DNA from 3 places in the Anaerobacillus sp. CMMVII genome. Region 2 is predicted to be linked to each of the others. Evidence: riboswitches for the same ligand, from Rfam matches in the RefSeq annotation. Region 2 holds a riboswitch; each other region holds the start of a gene.
What was found. Region 2 has a riboswitch for lysine ahead of dapA (4-hydroxy-tetrahydrodipicolinate synthase). Riboswitches for the same ligand answer to the same signal wherever they lie in the genome.
Positions count from the first base shown of each region.

Region 1: linked by a shared signal. The riboswitch ahead of H1D32_RS06775 (aspartate kinase) and the one ahead of dapA (4-hydroxy-tetrahydrodipicolinate synthase) in region 2 are both predicted to bind lysine.
Region 3: linked by a shared signal. The riboswitch ahead of lysA (diaminopimelate decarboxylase) and the one ahead of dapA (4-hydroxy-tetrahydrodipicolinate synthase) in region 2 are both predicted to bind lysine.

Region 1 covers NZ_JACEHK010000002.1:545,645-553,787, forward strand. Annotated here, with positions in the region: gene H1D32_RS06750 (enoyl-CoA hydratase) at 1-664, shown strand, start outside; gene H1D32_RS06755 (electron transfer flavoprotein subunit beta/FixA family protein) at 733-1,503, shown strand; gene H1D32_RS06760 (electron transfer flavoprotein subunit alpha/FixB family protein) at 1,518-2,495, shown strand; gene trxA (thioredoxin) at 2,753-3,067, shown strand; gene uvrC (excinuclease ABC subunit UvrC) at 3,226-4,998, shown strand; lysine riboswitch at 5,140-5,326, shown strand; gene H1D32_RS06775 (aspartate kinase) at 5,654-6,889, shown strand; gene H1D32_RS06780 (YslB family protein) at 7,216-7,662, opposite strand; gene H1D32_RS06785 (TrkH family potassium uptake protein) at 7,850-8,143, shown strand, end outside.
Region 2 covers NZ_JACEHK010000006.1:201,208-209,350, reverse strand. Annotated here, with positions in the region: gene kce (3-keto-5-aminohexanoate cleavage enzyme) at 1-233, shown strand, start outside; gene H1D32_RS10210 (hypothetical protein) at 252-1,016, shown strand; gene H1D32_RS10205 (MutS-related protein) at 1,070-1,822, shown strand; partial or broken gene kamD (lysine 5,6-aminomutase subunit alpha) at 1,833-3,402, shown strand; gene kamE (lysine 5,6-aminomutase subunit beta) at 3,404-4,150, shown strand; gene H1D32_RS10180 (hypothetical protein) at 4,300-4,785, shown strand; partial or broken gene H1D32_RS10175 (ASCH domain-containing protein) at 5,104-5,444, shown strand; partial or broken gene dapA (4-hydroxy-tetrahydrodipicolinate synthase) at 5,495-6,381, opposite strand; lysine riboswitch at 6,554-6,735, opposite strand; gene H1D32_RS10165 (MgtC/SapB family protein) at 7,029-7,748, shown strand; gene H1D32_RS10160 (DUF2062 domain-containing protein) at 7,846-8,143, opposite strand, start outside.
Region 3 covers NZ_JACEHK010000010.1:232,022-240,164, forward strand. Annotated here, with positions in the region: gene sigF (RNA polymerase sporulation sigma factor SigF) at 1-69, shown strand, start outside; partial or broken gene H1D32_RS14700 (stage V sporulation protein AA) at 467-1,062, shown strand; gene H1D32_RS14705 (stage V sporulation protein AB) at 1,052-1,474, shown strand; gene spoVAC (stage V sporulation protein AC) at 1,488-1,955, shown strand; gene spoVAD (stage V sporulation protein AD) at 2,058-3,056, shown strand; gene spoVAE (stage V sporulation protein AE) at 3,095-3,445, shown strand; gene spoVAEA (stage V sporulation protein SpoVABEA) at 3,450-4,013, shown strand; gene H1D32_RS14730 (spore germination protein) at 4,014-5,507, shown strand; lysine riboswitch at 5,633-5,804, shown strand; gene lysA (diaminopimelate decarboxylase) at 6,058-7,380, shown strand; gene H1D32_RS14740 (peptidylprolyl isomerase) at 7,698-8,132, shown strand.

The sequences.
Region 1 (8,143 bases), on a different contig from region 2:
TGATGAACTAGAGAGCAATGAGGAAGTGAAAGTCATTGTTTTACACGGACAAGGTAGATTTTTTGCAGCAGGAGCTGATATCAAAGAATTTACGACTGTGGAGACGGGAGCTGATTTTGCGCAATTAGCAGAGTACGGACAAAAGTTATTTGATCGAATTGAACAATTTAAAAAGCCCGTTATTGCTGCGATCCATGGAGCTGCCCTAGGCGGAGGCTTAGAACTAGCAATGGCTTGTCATATCAGGCTAGTCTCGACAACAACAAAGTTAGGATTACCAGAGTTACAGCTTGGGTTAATTCCAGGTTTTGCTGGTAGTCAAAGGTTACCTCGCTATGTTGGTGTAGCTAAAGCAGCCGAAATGCTCCTAACAAGCGAACCGATATCTGGAAGTGAAGCTGTGTCTTTAGGTTTAGCTAACCATGCATATAACGAAGAAGAATTAATGGAAAGAGCTTATGAGTTAGCGAAAAAGCTAACAAAAAAGAGCGCTGTTTCTATGAAATTAGCTCTAGAGTTACTAACGTATGCGAATAACTATCGTTTTGAAGAAGGAGTAAATAAGGAAGCCGAATTATTTGGAATTGCTTTTGACTCTGAGGATGGTCAAGAAGGGATTAAGGCGTTTATTGAGAAAAGACCACCACAATTTAAGGATAGATAGGCTGTATGCGTGAGATGAAATAAAGTCCTAAGAAAAACATTTACTTAAATTTTAAGGAGGTTAAAGCAATGAATATTTTTGTAGTAATGAAAAGAACCTTCGATACTGAAGAGAAGATTACACTTAGCAATGGTTCCATTAATGAGGATGGGGCAGAATTCATTATTAATCCTTACGATGAATACGCAATTGAGGAAGCGCTCGTTCTCCGTGAGAAGCATGGTGGGGAAGTCACTGTAGTATCCTTTGGTCAAGAAGCCGTTGAAAAAGAAATTCGAACAGCTTTAGCGATGGGTGCAGATAAAGCCATTTTAGTTGACAGCGAAGAGGTTGATGACAAAGATCAATTTACAACTGCAAAGGTATTAGCAACTTTATTAAAGGATAAAGAGGTTGATATTATTTTAGCAGGAAATGTAGCTGTTGATGGTGGTTCAGGGCAAGTAGGCCCAAGAATTGCAGAAGAACTAGAAATTGCTCACGTGACATCTGTTACTAAAATTGAGGTTGAAGGTACTGTTGCAACAATTGAACGCGATGTTGAAGGTGATAAGGAAGTAATTGAAGTGTCACTTCCGGTTCTTGTAACAGCACAACAAGGACTAAATGAGCCAAGATATCCTTCATTACCTGGAATAATGAAAGCTAAGAAAAAACCGTTAGAGCGACTTGAACTAGATGATTTAGATTTAGAGGAAGAAGATGTTGAAGCGAAAACAAAGACGGTTGAAATTTACTTACCGCCTAAAAAAGAAGCAGGTAAAATTCTTACAGGTGAAATAGCTGATCAAGCTAAAGAACTTGTTTCATTATTAAAGACGGAAGCAAAAGTAATTTAACTGGAGGGATTATGATGGCTAGAAAAGTATTAGTTCTTGCTGATGTTCGAGACAATTCATTTCGTAATGTTTCTTTTGAGACCATAGCAGCTGCCAAAAGAATTGTAAATGGCGGGGAAGTTGTAAGTGTTCTTTTAGGTGAAAATGTAAGCGGTTTAACTGGAGAACTCTTTCACTATGGAGCAGATCGAGTGTTGACAGTAGAAAGTAGTAGTTTAAAAGAATACACGTCTGATGCTTATTCCCAAGCCTTATTACAAATTATTGATACTGAGGCACCAGATGCAGTATTTATGGGCCATACAGCGGTAGGTAAAGACCTTGCCCCAAGGATTGCGATGAGAAAACAAGCAGGATTAATTTCAGATGCGATTGATTTAGAAGCAGTCGGTGAAGAAGTAATTTTTACTCGTCCAATATATTCTGGGAAAGCTTTCGAGAAGAAAGTAGTTACAGATGGGATTATCTTAGCAACAATTCGTCCTAACAACATTGCTCCTCTTGCTAAAGACGAGTCACGTACAGGAGAAGTAACTGCTATCTCAGTAGATATAAAAGACCTTCGTACTACGATTAAAGAAATTGTACGTAAAAGTACAGGTGGAGTAGATTTATCTGAAGCAAAAATTGTTATTGCAGGCGGTCGAGGTGTGAAAAGCGAAGAAGGTTTTAAAAAGCTTTATGAATTAGCAGACGTCTTAGGAGCAGCAGTTGGTGCTTCACGTGGTGCATGTGATGCCGAGTATTGTGATTATTCACTACAAATCGGTCAAACAGGTAAGGTTGTAACACCTGACCTATACATTGCCTTGGGTATTTCAGGTGCAATCCAACATGTGGCAGGTATGTCGAACTCCAAATGTATCGTTGCAGTAAACAAAGATCCTGAAGCTACAATTTTTAGCATTGCTGACTATGGTATTGTTGGTGATCTATTTGAAGTATTACCTATTCTAATAGAGGAATTTAAAAAAGAAGTAGTAAGTTCATAATAATTTTAAGCGGGCCTAGAAAAGGCGCGCTTTTCTAATTGTCTCATTTCCCGACATTTGGTAATTTTTGCATCAAATCTAATAAAGTATTTATCATTATGGTACTTAAATCTTACAAAAGGTTGAGAGCTAAGCCTTGGATAAAACACTCTAAAAAAGGGGAAATTTACACTGAAAGCAATTTTCTAGCTAGCCTCAATGAAATATTGTATAATACTCTATGAGGTAAAATGATGGAATATAGGGAGGATTTAACAATGGCAATTGTAAACGTAACAGATCAAACTTTTACTAGTGAAACAAGTGAAGGTGTAGTATTAGTAGATTTTTGGGCTCCATGGTGCGGACCTTGTAAAATGATTGCACCTGTATTAGAAGAACTTGATGCAGAATTAGGCGGTAAAGCTAAAGTGGTTAAGATTGACGTGGATGAAAATCAAGAAACAGCTGGTAAATTCGGCGTGATGAGCATTCCAACGTTATTAGTATTCAAAAACGGTGAGGTTGTAGATCAGGTTGTCGGTTTCCAACCTAAAGAAGCGTTAGCTGAACTTTTAAACAAACACTTATAATAAAAAAGCCACCTGAACGGTGGCTTTTTTAGTTTAGAGTTATTGAGAGTGTTGCACTTAAGCATTTTCTTTCCAAAACTCTACACTTTACACTTTACACTCTAAACTGTTATAGTTCTTCTAAATATAATATCATCGGTAAAGTGTGGTGATTTGCATTGGAGAAACTAAAAGAGAAATTAGCAATATTACCAGATCAGCCTGGTTGTTATTTAATGAAAGATAGGCAAGGGACCACAATATACGTTGGAAAGGCAAAAATTCTAAAAAATAGAGTCCGATCGTATTTCACTGGTTCACATGATGGGAAAACTCAACTTTTAGTAAGTGAGATTGAGGATTTTGAATATATTATAACCTCTTCAAACTTTGAGGCTTTAATTTTGGAGCACAATTTAATTAAAAAGTATGATCCGAAATATAATGTTATGTTAAAAGATGATAAAAGCTACCCTTACCTAAAAGTTACTTCAGAGGAACATCCCCGTCTAATTACAACGCGTAATGTCAAAAAAGATAAAGGTAAGTATTTTGGGCCATATCCAAACGCTGCAGCTGCTAGTGAGACTAAGAAGCTACTTGATCGTTTATATCCACTTAGAAAGTGTTCTACAATACCGGATCGAGTCTGTCTGTATTATCATATCAATCAATGCCTCGGACCGTGTATCCAAGATGTAAGTAAAGGTACGAACCGTGAGATGGTAGAGGAAATTACTCGATTTTTAAATGGAGGTCATAAAGAAATAAAGAAGAGCCTTATCGCAAAAATGGAGAAAGCTGCAGAAGCACTTGAATTTGAGCGTGCGAAGGAGTATCGCGATCAAATTCAGCATATTGAAGCTGTCATGGAAAAACAAAAAATGACTATTGCCGATGATATTGATCGAGATGTCTTTGGGTTTGCCTATGATAAAGGGTGGATGTGTGTACAGGTGTTTTTTGTTCGCCAAGGAAAACTGATAGAACGAGATGTATCGCTGTTTCCTGTATATCAAGAACCCGATGAAGAGTTTTTAACGTTTTTAGGGCAATTTTATAGTCAAAAAGAGCACCTAAAGCCTAAAGAAATATTCTTACCCAATACAATAGATAAGGATCTGGCAAGCGAATTTATTCAAGTTAGAACTGTCCATCCTCAAAAAGGAACAAAGAAAGATCTAGTGGACCTCGCTACCAAAAATGCTGATGCCGCTTTAAAAGATAAATTTGCCTTGATTGAACGGGATGAAGCAAAAACCATAAAAGCAATCCAAAACTTAGGAAATGCGTTAAAGATTAAGACACCTCATGTTATTGAAGCGTTTGATAATTCGAACATTCAAGGTGTTGATCCGGTTTCGGCAATGGTCTCATTTGTGGACGGTAAACCAAATCGAAAAGGGTACCGTAAATATAAAGTAAAAACAGTCCGCGGCCCTGATGATTACGAATCAATGCGTGAAGTAGTTAGAAGACGTTATTTAAGGCAGCTTAAAGAAGAGTTACCATTACCGGACCTCATTGTCATTGACGGTGGTAAAGGACAAATCTCAGCTGCTCAAAGTGTTATTGAAGATGAGCTTGGTCTAGCAATACCTGTATGCGGATTAGCGAAAGATGCGAAACATCGAACTTCGCAATTGTTAATGGGAGATCCTCCTGAGGTAATCCCATTAAAAAGGGATTGTCAAGAATTTTATTTACTACAAAGGATACAAGATGAAGTCCATCGCTTCGCTATCACCTTTCACCGACAAATCCGAAGTAAAACATTGTTCACTTCTGTTCTCGATGAAGTTGAAGGTGTTGGCGAAAAACGAAAACAAGCCTTATTGAAGCACTTTGGTTCCGTGAAAAAGATGAAGGAAGCCAACTTAGAAGATTTTCAACAGATTGGCATTCCAGTTAAAATAGCTCAATCTTTGATGGAAAAACTGAAAGGCAGTTAAGAGTGTAGAGTTTTGAGTTGTTCTGGCAATGTGTCGAAGCAGAGAACATAAACGCTAAAATCAAATTGAAAAGCTGTTGTAAGCAACAACTTTTCATGGTAAACTCAATCTTAATTAAATATCCAATACTTCAAAAGTTGAAGTTGTGGTAGAGGAGCAAAAACCAAGAGTATGTTATTTAAGGACGATGAGGTCCAGTGAGGATAGCGGAAAGGGGAATTTGCCGAAGTGTAAAGAGAACTCATACCTTTTTATGCTGGACCTGCATTTAAGAAATGTAGGGCTGTCACACAGTCACCCAAAGATTGTGTGGAGAACTATCTCACGTGTGCGGGAACATTATTTTAGTTTCTATTTGTTTTGACACAAAAAGTCGAAGCATCAGTGAGGAGTTTTCCTTATTGGTGCTTTTTTTATTGTTAAGGAAATTATATGTTTTTTCATTTATGGATAAGTTTAATTATAGTGACAGTCTAGCTCTAGCGCCCAGTCCCTCGAGGTCAAATAACCTTCGAGAATAAAAGTGAAAGAGCACACTTTTTTTCTCGAAGAACATTTGCTTGTCGGGGCTACCCAGGGCGCTTGCGCTTTGTTCTAGAAAAATACTACTGAGATAGGTTTGGGAAAAGGAAATTTTAAAAAGGGAGTTGCGAGCATGGGTTTAGTTGTCCAAAAGTTTGGTGGAACGTCAGTTGGTAGTGTTGAACGAATTAAACATGTTGCAAGTAGGGTAATTGAAACAGTAGAAAAAGGTCACCAAGTTGTAGTTGTTGTTTCAGCAATGGGGAAATCTACGGATGAATTAGTCAGTTTAGCTAATGGCATTACTGAAAAGCCAAGTAAACGTGAAATGGACATGCTATTAAGCACTGGAGAACAAGTGACAATTGCTTTATTATCAATGGCATTACAGGAGAGAGGCTATGAAGCTATATCATTAACAGGGTGGCAAGCGGGGATCGTAACTGAGGATTGTCACAGTAATGCAAGGATTACAAGATTTGAGGAAGCGAAAATCAGTAAACATCTGGAGGAAGGTAAAATTGTTATTGTGGCAGGCTTTCAGGGGTTTAGTGAAGTTGGCGAAATTACGACTTTAGGTAGAGGTGGTTCAGATACCACAGCTGTTGCATTAGCTGCTGGCTTAAAAGCAGATCGTTGTGACATTTTTACTGACGTAACAGGTGTTTTTACAACGGACCCACGGGTTGTAAAAACTGCGAGGAAGCTAAGCTCAATCTCTTATGATGAGATGCTCGAATTGGCGAATCTTGGGGCTGGTGTATTGCATCCCCGTGCAGTAGAGTTTGCAAAAAATTATCAAGTAAAATTGACTGTTCGATCTAGTATGGTTGAAGAAGAAGGAACAATTATTGAGGAGGAAGTATCTGTGGAAGAAAATTTAGTGGTAAGAGGCTTAGCTTTTGAAAGCAATGTAACGAAAATATCTGTTTGTGGCATGCCAAATGATATTTCAGGATTATCAAATCTTTTTACGACACTAGCGACGAATAATATAAATGTTGATATTATTATTCAAAACGCTATAGCTGCTAGTGAAAATTCAAATATTTCCTTTTCAATTCTCTCTGAAAAATTAACAGAAACTTTAGATGTACTTGAACAAAACCGTGATCAACTGCGATTTGAGGAAATTCTTCATGAAACAGGTTTAGCAAAAGTATCGATTGTTGGCTCAGGAATGATTTCTAATCCTGGTGTTGCAGGACAAATGTTTAAAGTGCTCTCTGACAAGGGTATTTTAATTAAAATGGTTAGTACGTCAGAGATCAAAGTATCTACAGTTGTTGATCAAGTGAATATGGTCAAGGCCGTTGAAGCCTTACATGAAGCATTTCAATTAGATAATGTAAAAGTTGCAACTGCTTAATAACGAAACAAAACGAGCAAATCATCAATTTGATTGCTCGTTTTTTGAAAGATAAGAAGTATTTACGTTTTCACCACTTGATGTCTAGCTCCAGCGAGGCTACTGCTTGAATTAGCTTCTAGCTGCCTTGCGACGAGCAAACGTAGTGGCGCAGGAGCAGCTGTTAAGCCCCTCGAGGTCAAATAACCTTTTTCATTAAATGCTGCCTCTGTGGTCCAGTAGGTCCTCGAGGCAAAGCTGCATGTAGAAACTCTAGAAGTAACACACGTTGTGAACGAGGTCAGTAGCTTTTGTCGGGGCTAAGCAAGGCGCTTGCGCTTTTCTCATTATACGCTAATTCGATCATGACTGTCCCATTTGACGTGAAAGACTACTTTTTTTATAGAACCATTTTTGGGTTCCTCATTCGTTTCAGTTATAAATCCAGTTATATTTTCAATTTGAGCTGCCAAAAATCCAGCTTCTAGTGGTCGAACGATATTTTTTTTGTTTTCAAAAAAGTTCGATGTAAGCTCAAAAAGTAATTCTGATTTCTTTTCTTTGGTTAGTGTAAGTTCTCCCCAACCTGCTCGATGAAAAAAAGCGATAATTTCAGTTATATCATTTAGTGGATACTTTCTAGCTAATGATTTACCCGCCCAATACAAAATAATATTATGCTCTTTTCCTAACAGTTCCGGTAAAACATCCTCTCGGATTAGGTTATAGCCAAACAGCGGTATTTGATGCTCTGTTTCATCTATGGTAGTTGTCTTTTTTTGACCAAAGATCATTATTTCCCCCCACTCTTCTACAATCGTAAAATTAGTTTAGCTAAAGCCATAGCTCATTACTCACATATTTCTTAATTCTAAAAATTACATGATAAAGTTATTATATCTTCTTTATCAAAACTTCACTATATGCAATTTATAAATTTGTGGTATACTAAACCCCGAATCAATTCGGAGGTACATAATTATGAATTTATCAAAGGGGAAGTTTCTAACCCCGTTTCGAATTATTATCATGTCTTATGTTGTTGCGATGTTTTTATTTAGCTTTTTATTATATTTACCGATTTCAAGCTTACCTGGTGTTAGTGTTACTTATTCAGAGGCGTTATTTACTTCAGTAAGTGCTGTTAGTGTAACTGGACTTACCGTTGTAAATGTTTCCGAAACGTATAGCTTTATAGGAATTATCTTTTTAGCTATAGCGATTCAGCTAGGTGGAATAGGTATTATGACCCTAGGTACATTTGTATGGATGATT
Region 2 (8,143 bases):
CAAGTTGGAGTGTAGCAGCAGTAGGGCGTCATCAACTTGCAATGGGAATGTTAGCTATTCCATTAGGAGGCCACGTTCGCGTAGGCTTAGAAGATAATATCTATTTTTCAAAGGGCGTTTTGGCAAGTAATAATGATTTGGTAGAAAGAATTGTGCGGTTATCAAAAGAATTCGGTAGAGATATAGCCAAACCAAATGAAGCTAGACAAATCCTGGGATTAAATAGTGCCTAGGTATAAGGAGTATTCAAAATGTCATGGTTTTTAGAGGATACGAAAAGTCAAATCTATTTTGATGAGCTTTTAAATAGATACTTACCTAATAGCAGGATTTCTCAAAGTATATGGAAAAATTTAAAACCCTTTTTATTTGGCGAGGAAAAAATATGGCAGCAAGAAATCGATCAACTGTCCCTCATTATTGAAAATATGAAACGAAATCAAAATCTATTGGCCGACCTAGATCAATTATTTAAACAATTCGAAGATATCCGTTCCATATTAGAAAAACTCTCTTTGAATTGGGATGAGGTTGACCCTTTACTTGATTTTTTTCATATTAAACAATTTTTGTGGTTTAGCTATACTTTGTCTCAAAAACTACTAACTTTAGATATAGATGATAAAATAATGCAAACTACCAGTTGGTATAAAACGGTTCAAAAACCCTGGGTTACATGGTTACAACTATTACATCCAAACAACAAAAACTTTTACCCTAATTTTGCATTGCAAGATATCGATCATCGATCCCTAAAAGACCTAAGAGCAGAAAAACGTAGGCTGGTAAGGGAGAAAAGGGAATCAGAGAAGCTTCACCGTTCTTACTACGAAACGAAACTTAACATCAAAATAAATTATGAAGGTTATGTATTACTATCTATTTCTAATTCCCTGCTTTCATCTATATCAAGTGATCCACACTTTACTTTTATAAGGGAACAAGGAAACGAATTCGTCTATTATTTACTTCCGTCGAAGCAAGAAAGAATTATTGATGAGGAGATTAAAAACTAGAGATTAAGATTGAACTTGAAGAGAAACAGCGGTTAAAAGAAGTATGGCAACAAATGGCGCCGTTTGTTCAATTATGGGAAGAAGCTCATTTACATTGGGCAAAACTTGAAATATTAGTAAAAAAAGCACAAATGGCTTTAGAGATAGATGGGGAGAAACCTTTGTTAAATGTAAAAGAACGCTCGTTTATGATGGAAGATGCGTTGCACCCGTATCTTCATAACGTTTGGACGCAGCAAACAAAAGGAATGAAACCTATTTCAATCACTATTAACAAAGGATCAACAGTATTATATGGTGCAAATATGAGTGGAAAGACAATTGTATTAAGGACGATTGGCTTAGTTCAAGCACTGGCACAATATGGGTTTTATGTACCAGCAAAAAAGTGTCAATTTTCCTTCGTTTCAAACTTAACCTTAATAACCGGAGATTATCAAAATATCGAGAATGGGTTGAGTTCTTTTGGGGCTGAAATGTTACGACTAAAAAATGACTTATCTTATAAACAGTATAGTTTTTATTTACTTGACGAAGTAGGAAAAGGTACAAACCCAATTGAAGGTGAGGCCATTGCAATCGCTGTTCTAAGGTACTTAAAGAAGGTTGAAGGAGGATTTTCAATTTTTGTTACTCATTTTCCTAATATGATCGCAGAAGACAAAGTAGATTTATTTGAGATGAAAGATTTTACATTAACAAAAGTAAAGAGAGGAAATATGATTTATGAAGGTCTCTCGACAGCAGAACGACTAGGCTTACCAAGAGAAATAATAAATACTGCAAGACTTTATCTTAAAGAGTAAAACTGGAGTGATGGAAATGGGCGAAATTCAGTTGAAAGAAGAGTTCATTATTAAAGCTAGACATTCTGCTAGAAATATTTCTGATCAAATTTCTGATTTTGTAAGTAAAAGAAGTACCGTTTCCATAGAACGTACGTTATTAAGATTAGTAGGAATTGATGGTGTAAATATCGACGAGGCACCTTTTGCAAATATTTTAGTAGATCAATTACAAGAAAAAGGTGTTCTTAATGAAGGAGCATTGAAATGGGTTTGTAAAGCGATGCTCAACTACGGACTGGACCCACAAGAGGTAGCAGAAAGAGCAGATGACGATCAAATAAATTGGAATGAATGCCAAAGCGTACCTGATCAAGAAGCAGAGGAAATAGGGTTCAAGCTAGCAAATATCGGACTAGAAAAGATTAAGAAACAAAGAGCCGAGCGGGATGAGTATATTAAAAGATTAGGTGAAGGAAAAAAACCTCTTTTATACGTGATTGTCGCTACAGGAGATATTTATGAAGACATTATCCAAGCCAAAGCAGCTGTTTACCAAGGTGCTGACATTATAGCAGTTATCCGTACAACTGGACAAAGTCTTTTAGACTATGTTCCCTATGGTGCAACCAGGGAAGGTTTTGGTGGCACCTATGCCACGCAAGAAAATTTCAAGATAATGAGAAAAGCATTAGATGAAGCAGGAGAAGAAGTTAACCGATACATTCGACTCTGCAACTATAGTTCAGGACTTTGTATGCCAGAAATTGCAATGATGGGCGCATTAGAACGTCTTGATGTCATGTTAAATGACGCTTTATATGGGATATTATTTAGAGACATTAATATGCAACGAACGTTAATTGATCAAGATTTTTCAAGAAGGATCCTTAGTCATGCTGGGATCATAATAAATACAGGGGAAGATAATTATTTGACAACGGCAGATGCTGTTGAAGGAGCCCATACTGTTCTTGCCTCGCAATTCATCAATGAACAACTGGCTTTAAAGGCTGGATTACCTGTGACACAAATGGGGTTAGGTCATGCATATGAAATAAATCCCGACTTAGAGGATGGATTTTTACTAGAATTGGCTCAGGCACAAATGTCTCGTCAAATATTTCCAGACGCTCCACTGAAATATATGCCACCAACAAAATATATGACCGGCAATATTTTAAAGGTCATATTCATAATACGATGTTTAATCTTGTTGGCACATTAACGAATCAAGGGATTCAACTTTTAGGAATGATGACAGAAGCAATGCATACCCCTTATATTCATGATCGGCAGCTAGCAATTGAAAATGCCAAATATATTATGAATACGTAAGGAATTTAAGTAAGGAAATTGAATTTGTTAAGGGTGGCAAAATCGAAAGAAGAGCGAATGAAGTACTCGAGGAATCAGCAATATTACTTGAGGAAATTGAACAACTTGGGTTATTTAGAGCAATAGAGCAGGGCAGGTTCGCAGATGTTAAGCGATCGTTTGTAGGAGGAAAGGGGTTAGATGGAGTATTTGTCAAAAGAGAAGACTATTTCAATCCCTTTGACATTCTGCTAAAAGATCAGCTAGGATTGGAGCGGAATTGAAATGGAAAATGATTTAAGTCAAGTGAAGCCATATGGAGACACGTTAGGAGATGGTGCTATCCAGCTAAGCTTTACGTTGCCAATTCCTTATGGCGAAGAGGCAAGGGAAGCTTGCATCCAGCTAGCAAAGAAAATGGGTTTAGAAGAAATTCAGATATACCATATGAAGGATTTAGGAATAAACTATACCTTCTTCATCATTTATGGGAAACTCATTCATAGTATCGATTTTACAACTATAAGAGTACCAAAGCTTGAAACCAAGCGGATGGATTTTTATCAAATTAATGAAAAAATAAAAAATGAGTTTAAACGCAAAATCACTATTATTGGAGCCTGCACAGGTACTGATGCGCATACAGTAGGAATTGATGCAATTATGAATATGAAGGGCTTTAATGGCGAGTACGGCTTAGAGCGTTATCCAATGATTGACGCCTACAACCTTGGTTCACAAGTGAAAAATGAAGACTTAGTGCAAAAGATTATTGAACTAAAGGCCGATGCTGTATTAGTATCACAAGTTGTTACACAAAAAGGAGTACATTTAAAAAACCTTACTGAACTTGTTGAGCTATTAGAAGGAGCAGGTATTAGAAAAAAGATCATACTAATTTGTGGCGGACCAAGAATTAATCACGAAACAGCATTAGAGCTTGGATATGATGCCGGATTCGGAGCAGGTACTGTTGCGACTGATGTTGCTTCCTTTATTATCGAAGGAATGATTAAAAGAAGTATGAAGTAAAGAAATTTAAATGCTTCATCGTAATTTTTACAAACAAGGCAAGCACCAAGTTTAGTAATTAGTCAAAAGCCCTTTTCTGCCGTACAAGATGTTTGCCCGGTACTAGGTGCATATGATGATGTAAACCTAGAAGAAAAGGAGTGCATTATATGTACCCAGATTACAATGAATATCAGTTTTACGGCTATACTCCTTATGAAGAGGGAGGGTTTGATTTTTCACCTTACTCCCAGTATGATGAAAGATTTTTTGGACCAGGGTTTCCTTTTCCGGGAGGGCAATTTGGACCACCAGGACCACCTAGACCACCGGGGCCTCCAGGACCACCACCAGGACCTCCGGGACCACCATTTCAACCACCAGGGCAGGGGCAACAAGCAGGACCACCAACGTCGCCACCGCCTGCTTTTACACCTACACAAACTCAACAAGTAGGTACTTTCGCCGTTGATCCAGGAGCGATTCGCGGTTGCTTATTCAGATACACTTATGTATGGTTAACTAATCGTCAACAATTTTGGTTTTATCCAACCTTTGTAGGAAGAAGGTCAGTTTCTGGCTATCGCTGGAATGGTTGGATGTGGGTTTACTTCGGGATTGATTTACGCAGAATCTCGTCATTCCAATGTTTCTAATAACTCAACTCAAAAAGGCAGAAGTTCAAATCTGCCTTTTTTCTAACGTTTTCATCATATTAATGGTATAATTAATATGATATACCCAAGCAAGAACAACGGAAAACATAGCTTTTTCATGAAGGCTCTTTGTTGAGTAACAAACACTATGTGTTGCATCAGATCACTTTTCTAACTTATCCTTATAATAAGTTAGAAAAAATGCCCACCAAACTTGATGCAATGGCTATACTACATAATAGAAAAACAACAATTTAGGCGAAAATAGTCTTCATGAAAAAGAGCCTATGATAAATTTTGTAAAGTGAGGCATGCCGAATGGAAGAAACAGAAAAATTACCACCAAAAACATGTGAAATTGACAGATTAGTAACTGGCGCTGCTGATATTGAAAAAATACTAAACGGCAAAAAACTGCTGTCAGAAGAAATGGTAGATACGCAGACCCTGGTGAAATTATGGTTTTAAACGGAAAGTCATTTAAAGTGCTTAATGTATACCGTCAAACACTTGGAGATTTAACAGATGAAATGGCAAAAGACGAAGGTTACAACACACTTGAAGAATATAAAAATTCAATATTATCTATGCATAAGGGGATGCCTTGGCTACCTAATATGAGAGTTTGGGCACATGAATTTAGTCCAATAGAAGAGTAAATAAGAAAAAACCTCCAATTACTGGAGGTTTTTTTAACGAGAAAGCATTATTAAATGACTGGAGAAACTAATTTCGTTTTTATCGCTGCATAAACAGTTTCTTTTTCAGTTTCTGTAAGTGGAATTAAAGGTAGACGAACTGAACCAACATTTTGTCCTACCATTTCGAGCGCAGCCTTTACAGGTGTCGGATTAGGAGCAATAAACATAGACTTCATAATTGGTAATAACTCACGGTGCATAGAAGCCGCCGTTTTAGAGTCACCATTCTTGAAAGCTTCAACCATTTGTTTCATTTCACGACCAATGATATGTGAGGCTACCGATACGACGCCATGACCTCCAATAGCTAAAACTGGTAGAGTAAGACCATCATCACCACTATACACCAAGAAATCATCTGGAGTATTTTGAATAATATTCGCTATTGCATCTAAATCGCCACTCGCTTCTTTTATACAAACAATGTTGTGAATTTGAGCAAGACGAACGACTGTTTCCACTTCGATATTACAGCACTTCGACCAGGAATGTTGTACAGCATTACAGGTAACTGAGTCGATTCTGCAATTGTTTTAAAATGTAAGTAGAGTCCCTCTTGATTCGGTTTGTTATAATACGGTGCCACTAACATAATGCCATTAACGCCAGCTTGAGTAGCAATTTTAGTTAGCTCGATAGATGCCGCCGTACTATTAGTTCCTGTACCTGCAATAACTGAAGCACGCCCCGCAACAACTTCAACAACAAACTTAAATAGTTCTGCTTTTTCGCTTGTGGAAAGGGTGGGGGATTCACCAGTAGTTCCTGCAACTACGATACCATCAGTACCATGGTCAATTAAATAGTTAATTAATGTTTTCGTTGCCTCAAAATCAATTTTTTCTTCGTGGTCAAATGGCGTTACCATTGCCGTTAACATTTGTCCAAAATTCATGGAAAACACCTCTATTCAGTAAGTTTTGTTCATCGTTAGGAAAGTTCAAGTACCCATACACGACGACGTAAGTTCTTGAATAGAGCTAAATCACATGATCCAACCGTGAAAATAAAAAAAGCAACAACGAAGGAATCGTTGTTGCTAGAAAGTGTAAACCACGGTTATTCCAGCGTAAGATAGCCCTCCATATAGTCCTAAAACTATACGACAGTCCTGGATTTATTCAATCACAGGCCCAGTAACATGTTCATGAGTGACAAGTTACTTCGGCAAATCCCCCTTTCCAAACCTTCAACGGAGCTCATTCTCCTCAAAATTTGTACTAATGGTCAATGCGCCTCTATCACTTCAATTAAAATTGAAGTTAAGAAATATGAACTTTGTTCAACGATACCAAATTTTAGTGATAATTGCAACACAATCGATCCAAATCAAACATTTGGATTTTTTAGTTAGGACATTGTAGAGAAGATTGTAGTAGTTTACACATTGTTGTAAACTTAAAATAACAATTTATTACATTAAACTAGAGTAATGGATCTTTTGGTAACATTATCTATAAGAAAATATGTTTTTCAATGTTTACGAAGAAACCTTTGAGATACAGTATAAACAAATTCATCTTAATTAGGAGTGTTTTTCTTTTGCTATTATTTAATTCTTTTTTCATGGTCATTGTTGAGTTTTTTTACGACGAAAACATTCTAAAATTAGCCATTGCAGCGATTATTGGAATTATTATTGGTCTAGAACGTTCTCTAAAGCATAAACCAGCAGGTCTCAAAACAGCGATGATTTTGACAGTTGGTAGTTGCTTATTAACAATCGTATCTATCTACTCAGCTGAACTCTATAGTGAAGCATATACTAAACCCATGGATCCATTACGTTTAGCTGCACAAGTAATTTCGGGAATCGGTTTTATCGGTGGGGGAGTTATCCTTGTTAGAAAAAATGATGTCATTTCGGGAATAACAACTGCAGTTATGTTATGGGTATGTGGAGCAATTGGAATTGCTGTCGGGGCAGGATTTTATAAAGAATCGATCATAACATTAATCCTACTAATCCTTGCTGTTCAAATCTTACCCTTTATCATTGGAAAAGTTGGCCCTAAAGGGTTAAGAGAGAAGGAAATCAAAGTAAGAGCATACATTCGAAAAGACATCCAATTGACCGATATTATTAAACAGATCAAAGCCTTTGATTATAAAATTAGTAGTGTGAAAGTAAAAGAAGAAACCACACAATATTTACTAACATTCATCGTAATGACCCATAAAAAAGTTTATACAACAGATGTATTTTATCAGTTAAAATCACTAGATGGCATTGAAAAAGTCGAAGTTGAGAATTTGTCTTAGAGGAAGGTTGCTATAAAGTTGAAATAACACAGTAAAGCGTTCACTAGTCAAAAAAACAGCTTCCTCAATGTGAGGAGGCTGTTTCTACTTTGGGCAATCATTCTTTCAACAAGTTCCAGTTTTTATGAACGAACTTAAGTACATCGCGTTGATATTTCTTAATAATATAATAACTGACCAAATAAGCGATAGTTCCAAAAAAGAACATATTAACGAACATTCCAACTAAAAAAGCCTTGCCAATTTTCAAGCTCGCACTTAATACTTGCTCCGGTTTTTCAATTCCATCTTCTAACTCTTCGATAATAATTTCAATTTTCGTATCTATACTAATTGGTAGAATTGCTTCTCCGACTATCACATTCATATAAAATAAGATAGGGAACGACCATATA
Region 3 (8,143 bases), on a different contig from region 2:
TCTCAAGTGCAGGTTTCAAGATTGGAAAAGAAAATATTGCAGCAAATTAAAGACCAAATGGTGGATTAGCCATTTGGTCTTTTGGCTTTTACGGGTACTTCTCCAAAGCAATTCCAACTAGGTTCTTCCCCACAAAACTCAACACTCTTAAAAGTGCATGAGAAACGTTTAATCATCCCATACTATATAAATAAAGGTTGTTTTCGCAAAGTTTGTTGCTTAAGTAAAAACTAAGATTTCACTACTTATTGAGTAAGTAGTGCTCTTTTCTTACTCAATTTATTGGGTGATATCTTCATCTAAGGAATTTTCAATTATTTTAGGTTAAAAAGCAACAAGTTTTTTTGTGCGACGAGTAACCGCAGGAGCAATGTTTTAGAAAAGAGCCAAAATAAAAGAATAATGTCCAACTTCTTACTTAATTAAGGAGGGGAACAAAGTGAAACAGGACATAGTATATTTAAGAATGCGGCACCGTGTCCAGGCTAATCCTGAGCAAAAAATGACAATTGGAGATGTAGCACAAATTGTTGCCAACGATGAACTTCGAGACCTAGTAGGTAAAATCCCCATTCATCAAATCAAACCAAAGGATAAAAAATTTATTGTGATTGATGTAATGAAGGTTGTAAAGGCGATCCGTATGTCATCTCCGTATATAGAAGTACAAACTATGGGAGCAGCACAAACAATCGTTGAAGTTTATTTTGCTAAAAAAACGTTTAAACCGCTTTTTTTGTAGCTGTTTGGATCTTACTTTTTATTGGGGCAGGTCTGGCGGTTATGAATTTTCATGAGGATGTGAGCATGAGAGAAGTTCACCAAAAAATATATGAAATAATTACAGGTGAAGAAAATGCTAAACCTTTGATGTTACAAATCCCCTATTCTATCGGGCTAGGTGTTGGGATGATCTTATTTTTTAATCATTTATTTAAAAAGCGAATTAACGAGGAGCCAAGCCCAATGGAAGTAGAAATGTTTAACTATCAACAAGCACTAGATCATTATGTCTCTATTCATGAGAATAGTGAAAGCGAAACGAAATTAAATGATCGTTAATTATTTTGTTGTTATGGTCATTGGCTTAAGTGGAGGGTTAGCTGTTGGAAGTGGACTTGTAGCCTTTTTAACCGTATTAGGAATAGTCCCAAGACTAACTCAACTAACAAAAACAAAAAATTATATAAAACTATATGAGTGGGGTGTAATTTTAGGGGCGATCACTGGTTCTTGGTTTAGTTTATCAGAACCACGTTTTAATCTACCTAGTTATACATTAATAGTTATTGGCCTTTTTGCAGGGATATTTGTTGGAATGTTAGCTGCAGCGTTAACTGAAGTGTTAAATGTGTTCCCAATACTAGCTAAGCGAGTGGGTGTAGCAGAAAAAATCATTTACCTATTAATGGCTATAGTTCTTGGGAAAATATTCGGTTCATTATTTCATTGGATATATTTCGTAGACAAATAAAGGGGATGGAGCTATGGATCAAAAGCAGCTAGAGAAGAATAAGAAAAAGTACAAAAAAGCAATTGAACCTTTTCAGCCAAAACCTCAATATGTAAAAAATTGTTTTAAAGCTTTTCTTGTTGGTGGTGCCATTTGTGCCTTTGGACAAGGTTTAGCTAATGTTTATATCTCATATCTTGACCTAACTGAACAAACAGTTGCTAGTGCGATGATAGGTACATTAATTCTCTTAGCTGCATTACTCACGGGTTTTGGTGTATATGACAAGATTGGCCAGTTTGCAGGTGCGGGTTCAATCGCAACTGTAACAGGGTTTTCAAACGCAATTGCGAGTAGTGCACTTGAACATAAAAGCGAAGGTGTTGTATTGGGGATCGCGGCAAATATGTTTAAAATAGCTGGTGCTGTGATTGTTTTTGGAGTAGTTTCAGCTTATATCGTAAGCATGATTCGCTTACTTGTACAAACGCTAATTTCTTAATAGATAAGAAATCAACCTAATTAAACCCAGTCAAGTTTCAAGCACCAGCGGCTCGGAAGAGTACCTAGGGCTCTAGGCTTTTTGAAATAAGGAGGAGACCGAATGGGTAAGCAAACATTAATGTTTAAAAGCGACATTTTTATTGATAGTACGGCAACTGTCGTTGGGCCGAAGGAAGGACAAGGCCCTCTTAAGGGAACTTTTGACAAATCTTATGATGATTTATATTGTGGAGAAGCTACTTGGGAGTTAGCAGAAAGAAAGTTGATGTCAGAGGCTATCGATCTCTGTCTTCAGAAAGCGAATAAAAAAAACTCAGAAATTGATTTTTTTCTTGGTGGTGATTTGTTAAACCAAAACATAACAGCTAGTTATGTAGCAAGAGAAAAAGAAATTCCTTTCTTTGGTTTATTTAATGCATGTTCAACGTCAATGGAAGCAGTAACACTTGGCGCAGTTTTACTAGAAGCTGGCTTTGCAGATCATGTTGTTGCTGCTGTAAGTAGTCATTTTGCTACAGCAGAAAGACAGTTTCGTTTTCCAACGGAATTTGGAGGACAGAAGCCTGAAACTTCGATGTATACAGTCACTGGTTCAGGCGCTGCATATTTAAGTAGAAAAAAATCCAAGATAAGGATAGAAACTGCAACAGTAGGAAAGGTTATTGATCTTGGGATTACAAGTCCTTTTAATATGGGTGCAGCAATGGCTCCAGCAGCTGCCGACACAATTAAAACCCATTTAAATGACCTTAAACGAAGTCCAAGCGATTATGATGCCATCGTAACCGGTGATTTATCTAGAATTGGAACACCGATATTAAAAAGTTTATTGTCAGAACAAGGGATTGATATTGCTAAGGTCCATCAAGATTGTGGAGTATTGATTTTTAGCACCGATCAACATGTTTTTTCAGGTGGTAGTGGTTGTGCTTGTTCTGCCGTCGTGACCTTTAATCATCTATTTGGTGAAATGAAACGAGGGGCGCTACGGAGGATATTAGTTGTGGCCACTGGGGCATTATTAAATCCCTTAATGATCCAACAAAATGAATCAATACCTTGCATAGCTCATGGTGTTTCCTTTGAGTGCGTTGAGTAAGAATTATTCGAGTAAGTATTTTTTAGGGGGTGAGCGTGGTGGAATATGTTGTCGCTTTTACTGTTGGTGGGTTTATTTGTGTCATTGGACAGTTAATGTTGGATTTCCTTAAATTTTCTCCCGCTCATGTCATGAGTTCTTTAGTAGTAATTGGAGCTCTCTTAGATGGGTTTCATCTTTATGATCGGCTTATTGATTTTGCAGGGGCTGGAGCGATCGTTCCGATCACGAGTTTTGGACATTCACTTGTTCATGGAGCGATGATTGAAGCACAAAGATCAGGCTTTTTAGGTATAGGTATGGGGATTTTTGAAGTAACTTCTGCGGGAATATCATCAGCAATATTATTTGGATTTTTAGTAGCGATATTTTTTAAACCGAAAGGATGAAACCATGGAATACAAAAAAAGGGTTATTCTAATTACCGATGGTGATGAATCCGCGAGAAAAGCAGTAGAATTAGTTGCCAAAGAGATCGGTGGAAGGTGTATCAGTAGTTCGGGTGGCAACCCAAGCCGTTTGACTGGAAATGAGCTAGTTAAACTCATAAAAAAGGCTCCCTGTGATCCTGTTTTAGTCATGTTTGATGATTGTGGATATACAGAAGAAGGACCGGGGGAGGAAGCGATGCGGGTTGTCGCAACCGATCCGGATTTAGAGGTTATCGGTGCCATTGCAGTAGCCTCAAAAACACATGATAGTGAATGGACAAAAGTTAATGTAAGTATTGATCGTAATGGAAATTTAACTGAGTATGGAGTCGACAAATATGGTCTTCCTGATATAGAACTCGGCAGAATAAATGGTGATACTGTCTATAATTTAGATGAGCTTGACATCCCATTTATCGTGGGAATTGGGGATATTGGCAAAATGGCAGGGAAAGATGAAGTAGAGAAGGGGGCTCCAGTGACGAGAAAAGCGGTTGAATTGATATTGGAAAGGAGCGAAAAATAGATGAGTAATGAAATACTTGAAGAAGCAAGTGTGGACAAACAGAAAGTTTCCAGTCGAATGATTGAAAATGAAAGATATCTAAAAGAAAAATTAGGAATTGGAATTACTTTCGATATTGGTGTGAGGAAACTTTCAGTACTTGAAAAGGAATTACAGATTTACTTCCTCAATGGTCTCTGTGATAGTCAATTTATTATTGAATTATTAAAAGAGCTTATGTTTTTGGATGCAACTGAAAAACAAAAACAGCGCGTTAAAGAACAAATTGAAAATCGCCTAACTCATGTTCAAGTTGAACGCGTTAAAACGTTAGATGAAGCAACTGATCAGTTATTAGCAGGTCTTATTATTATTCTTATTGAAGATGAAACAGAAGCTATCCTTGTTGATGTTCGTAGTTATCCAGGCAGAGGGCCAGATGAGCCAGATACAGAGAGGGTGGTTAGAGGTGCACGGGATGGCTTTACAGAAAATCTAATTGTAAATACAGCTTTAACAAGAAGAAGAATTAAAGATGAGAGACTGAGACATGAAATTGTACAAGTCGGTGAACGTTCAAAAACTGACATATGTATTGCTTACATAAAGGATGTAGCTGACCCGGCATTTATTGAGAATGTAAAGAAAGAGCTTGATGGAATAAAAATTGATGGAATTTCTATGGCTGATAAAGTTGTCGAAGAATTTATTGTTAAACAAGGCATAAATCCCTTCCCGTTAGTTCGATACACGGAACGTCCTGATGTTACGGCAACCCATTTACTAGAAGGGCATGTCGTGATTTATGTAGATACTTCGCCAAGTGTTATCATCTTGCCTACAACATTTTTTCACCATGTACAACATGCGGAAGAGTTTAGACAAGCTCCGATTGTAGGGACTTTCCTACGCTGGGTCCGTTTTTCAGGGATGATTTTTGCTTTACTTATATTACCGTTGTGGCTGTTAATGGTAATGGAGCCAAGCTTGCTCCCTGCAGCTTTAGACTTTATCGGACCAAATGAGACGACCAATGTTCCTGTTTTTGCCCAAATAGTCATAGCTGAAATAGGGATTGAGTTGTTGAGGATGGCAGCCATCCATACGCCTTCACCGTTGGCGACTGCTCTCGGGTTAGTTGCAGCGTTGCTTATCGGGGAAATCGCGATTAATGTTGGTTTATTTATTCCAGAGGTTATTCTTTATGTAGCGCTCGGGGCAATTGGAACATTTGCAACACCTAGTTATGAATTAGGTATAGCATTAAAGCTTTCTCGCTTAGTATTATTATTGGCCGTATTTATCTTTAAAGTTCCAGGCTTTATCATCGGTTTCACAGTATTCTTTATATTCCTTACTAGCATAAGGCCGATGAATACACCCTACTTATGGCCGTTTATCCCGTTTTATCCGAGAGCGTTTGCGGATATTCTGTTTAGACTTTCAGTTCCATTAAAGAAGAAAAGACCAAAAATTGTTAATCCACAAAACTCAACAAAACAATCAACTAACTAACGTATTGCGATATTATCATTTTTATGATAAAGTTTTACGTAATCATTTGAAAGAGTTTCATAATAGATGTTGGAATTATGAAAATTCTTTAAAGGTAAGATAAATTAATAAAACCCCTCATTGATTAATGGGGTAGAGGCGCAAAGCGAATGAGTAAACTGTGGAGCTTGGGAAGCATTGAAGCAGCTTGAAAGGTCAATTTGCCGAAGTGGAGAATTGAGCCCTATCAATCTTTGCTGGGTCGTTATTGAATAAATAACGGACTGTCACTGTTCGCAGTGGAGGACTACTTTTTACTTGAGGTTACGAAAAAGCTATTAAGGCGGAAAATGTAACTTACATTTCCGCCTTTTTTATATCCTATATTCTAAATTTTAGGCTGTTTTCGTAAACTTTGTTGCTTTTAGGTCGTACCAAGCATTCGCTTGGTTGCGACCTAAAAGCTAATAGAAACAATCTATTAGGAAAGAGCGAAATTTTAAGAATGAATTTTAAGTAAACTTATTATTTTCTGTACTTAAATTCACACAAACGAGAGGAGATCATGTGAATGTACAAACACGGTACGAGCAGAGTTAATGACATAGGTCATTTAGAAATTGGTGGAGTTGATACTGTCAGTTTAAAGGAACAGTTTGGCACACCATTATATGTTTATGATGTCGCTTTAATTAGAGAAAGGGCGAATGAGTTTGTAAATGCTTTTCAAAAACGTGGAATTAAGGCTCAGGTAGCCTATGCTAGTAAAGCATTTAGTTGTGTAGCGATGGTTCAACTTGCAAAACAACTGAATTTAAGTTTAGATGTTGTTTCTGGTGGTGAATTGCACACAGCGCTAGTAGCTGGATTTCCTGCAGAAAAAATTCATTTTCATGGAAATAATAAAAGTTCTATGGAAATCGACATGGCAGTTGAAGCAGGCATCGGTTGTTTTGTTGTAGATAACTTTTTAGAGATTGAGCTAATTAGAGAAACGGCCCAAAGATACGGGAAAAAGGTTTCAGTTCTGTTACGGATTACACCTGGGGTAGAGGCCCACACTCATGAATATATTTCTACAGGTCAGGAAGATTCTAAATTTGGTTTTGATTTAATCAGTCGTCAAGCCCAAGAAGCGATAGTAAAAGTTCGAGATGCAAAAGAAATTGAAATGTTAGGTTTTCATTGTCATATTGGTTCACAGATTTTTGAAACAACCGGTTTTATTATGGCTGTAGAAAAAGTGTTTGCTTATCTAGCAGAGTGGAAAACCCAATTAGACTATGTTCCACAAGTTTTAAATCTTGGTGGTGGATTTGGGATTCGTTATGTCGAAGGAGATACACCACTTCCAGTTTCTCACTATGTTGATGCGACGATAAATGCGGTTGAAACCGAGTCAAGAAAACTTGGAATTGACATTCCAGAGATTTGGATTGAGCCAGGACGTTCTCTTGTTGGAGATGCTGGAACAACATTATATACAGTTGGATCTGAAAAAGAGGTTCCAGAAGTGCGTCATTATTTGTCAGTTGACGGAGGAATGACAGATAACTTGCGCCCTGCTCTTTATCAGGCAAAATATGAAGCAATGATTGCTAATCGGAGTAATGAAGCTAATCAGGAAATCTATTCTATTGCCGGGAAATGTTGTGAAAGTGGAGATATGCTGATTTGGGATATTGCATTACCTTTTGCTAGACATGGTGATGTATTAGCGGTATCTTGTACTGGGGCATATGGATATTCGATGTCTAACAACTACAATCGAATACCTCGACCAGCAGTAGTTTTCGTTGAAAACAGCGAAACAACATTGGTAGTAAAAAGGGAAACTTATAAAGATATAGTTCAGCTTGATTTACAGCTCAACGGAACTTCATTAGAAAACTAAGAAAAGCGCCTGAAGCTAGACATCAAGTACTAACAACGTTTATAATTTCTTAACTTATAATAAATAGGCTAGCTCAAGTTCAGCTTTTGGACAATATGGTGCTTGGTGTTTCAGTGCTTTATATTGTCTTGGAGGTCAAATCTTCGAGCAGCCTTTTCTATTATTGAGAAAGAATTAAACATGGTTAAGCCTAGTTGCATCTATAAGTTTGCTACCTTGACTAGTAAGAAACATAATGACAATGTTTGTGTTTTCTTGTTAAAGTGTAGTAAAATGACTTGAGTAAATATGTAATATATTTTGAGGAGGATACATACGTGAAAAAAGGTAGTATTGCTTTTGAAAATGGTGAAAAAATTGTAGTTGAGTTCTTCCCAGAGGAAGCACCAGGTACTGTAGAGAACTTTGAAAAGTTAGCTAACGAAGGTTATTATAATGGATTAACTTTTCACCGTGTAATTCCAGGATTTGTAGCTCAAGGTGGATGTCCAATTGGTAATGGTACAGGTGGTCCAGGTTACACAATTAAATGTGAAACAGAAGGGAACCCACATAAACATGGTCGTGGATACCTTTCAATGGCTCATGCTGGTCGTAATACTGGCGGAAGTCAATTCTTTATCCTTTTTGAACCACAGCCTCATTTAGATGGAGTGCATACTGTATTCGGTCGCGTAATCGAAGGCATGGATGTAGTTGATCGTATTCGCCAAAATGATGTAATGAGTGAAGTAAAGGTCTGGGAAGAATAATTTATCTTTAA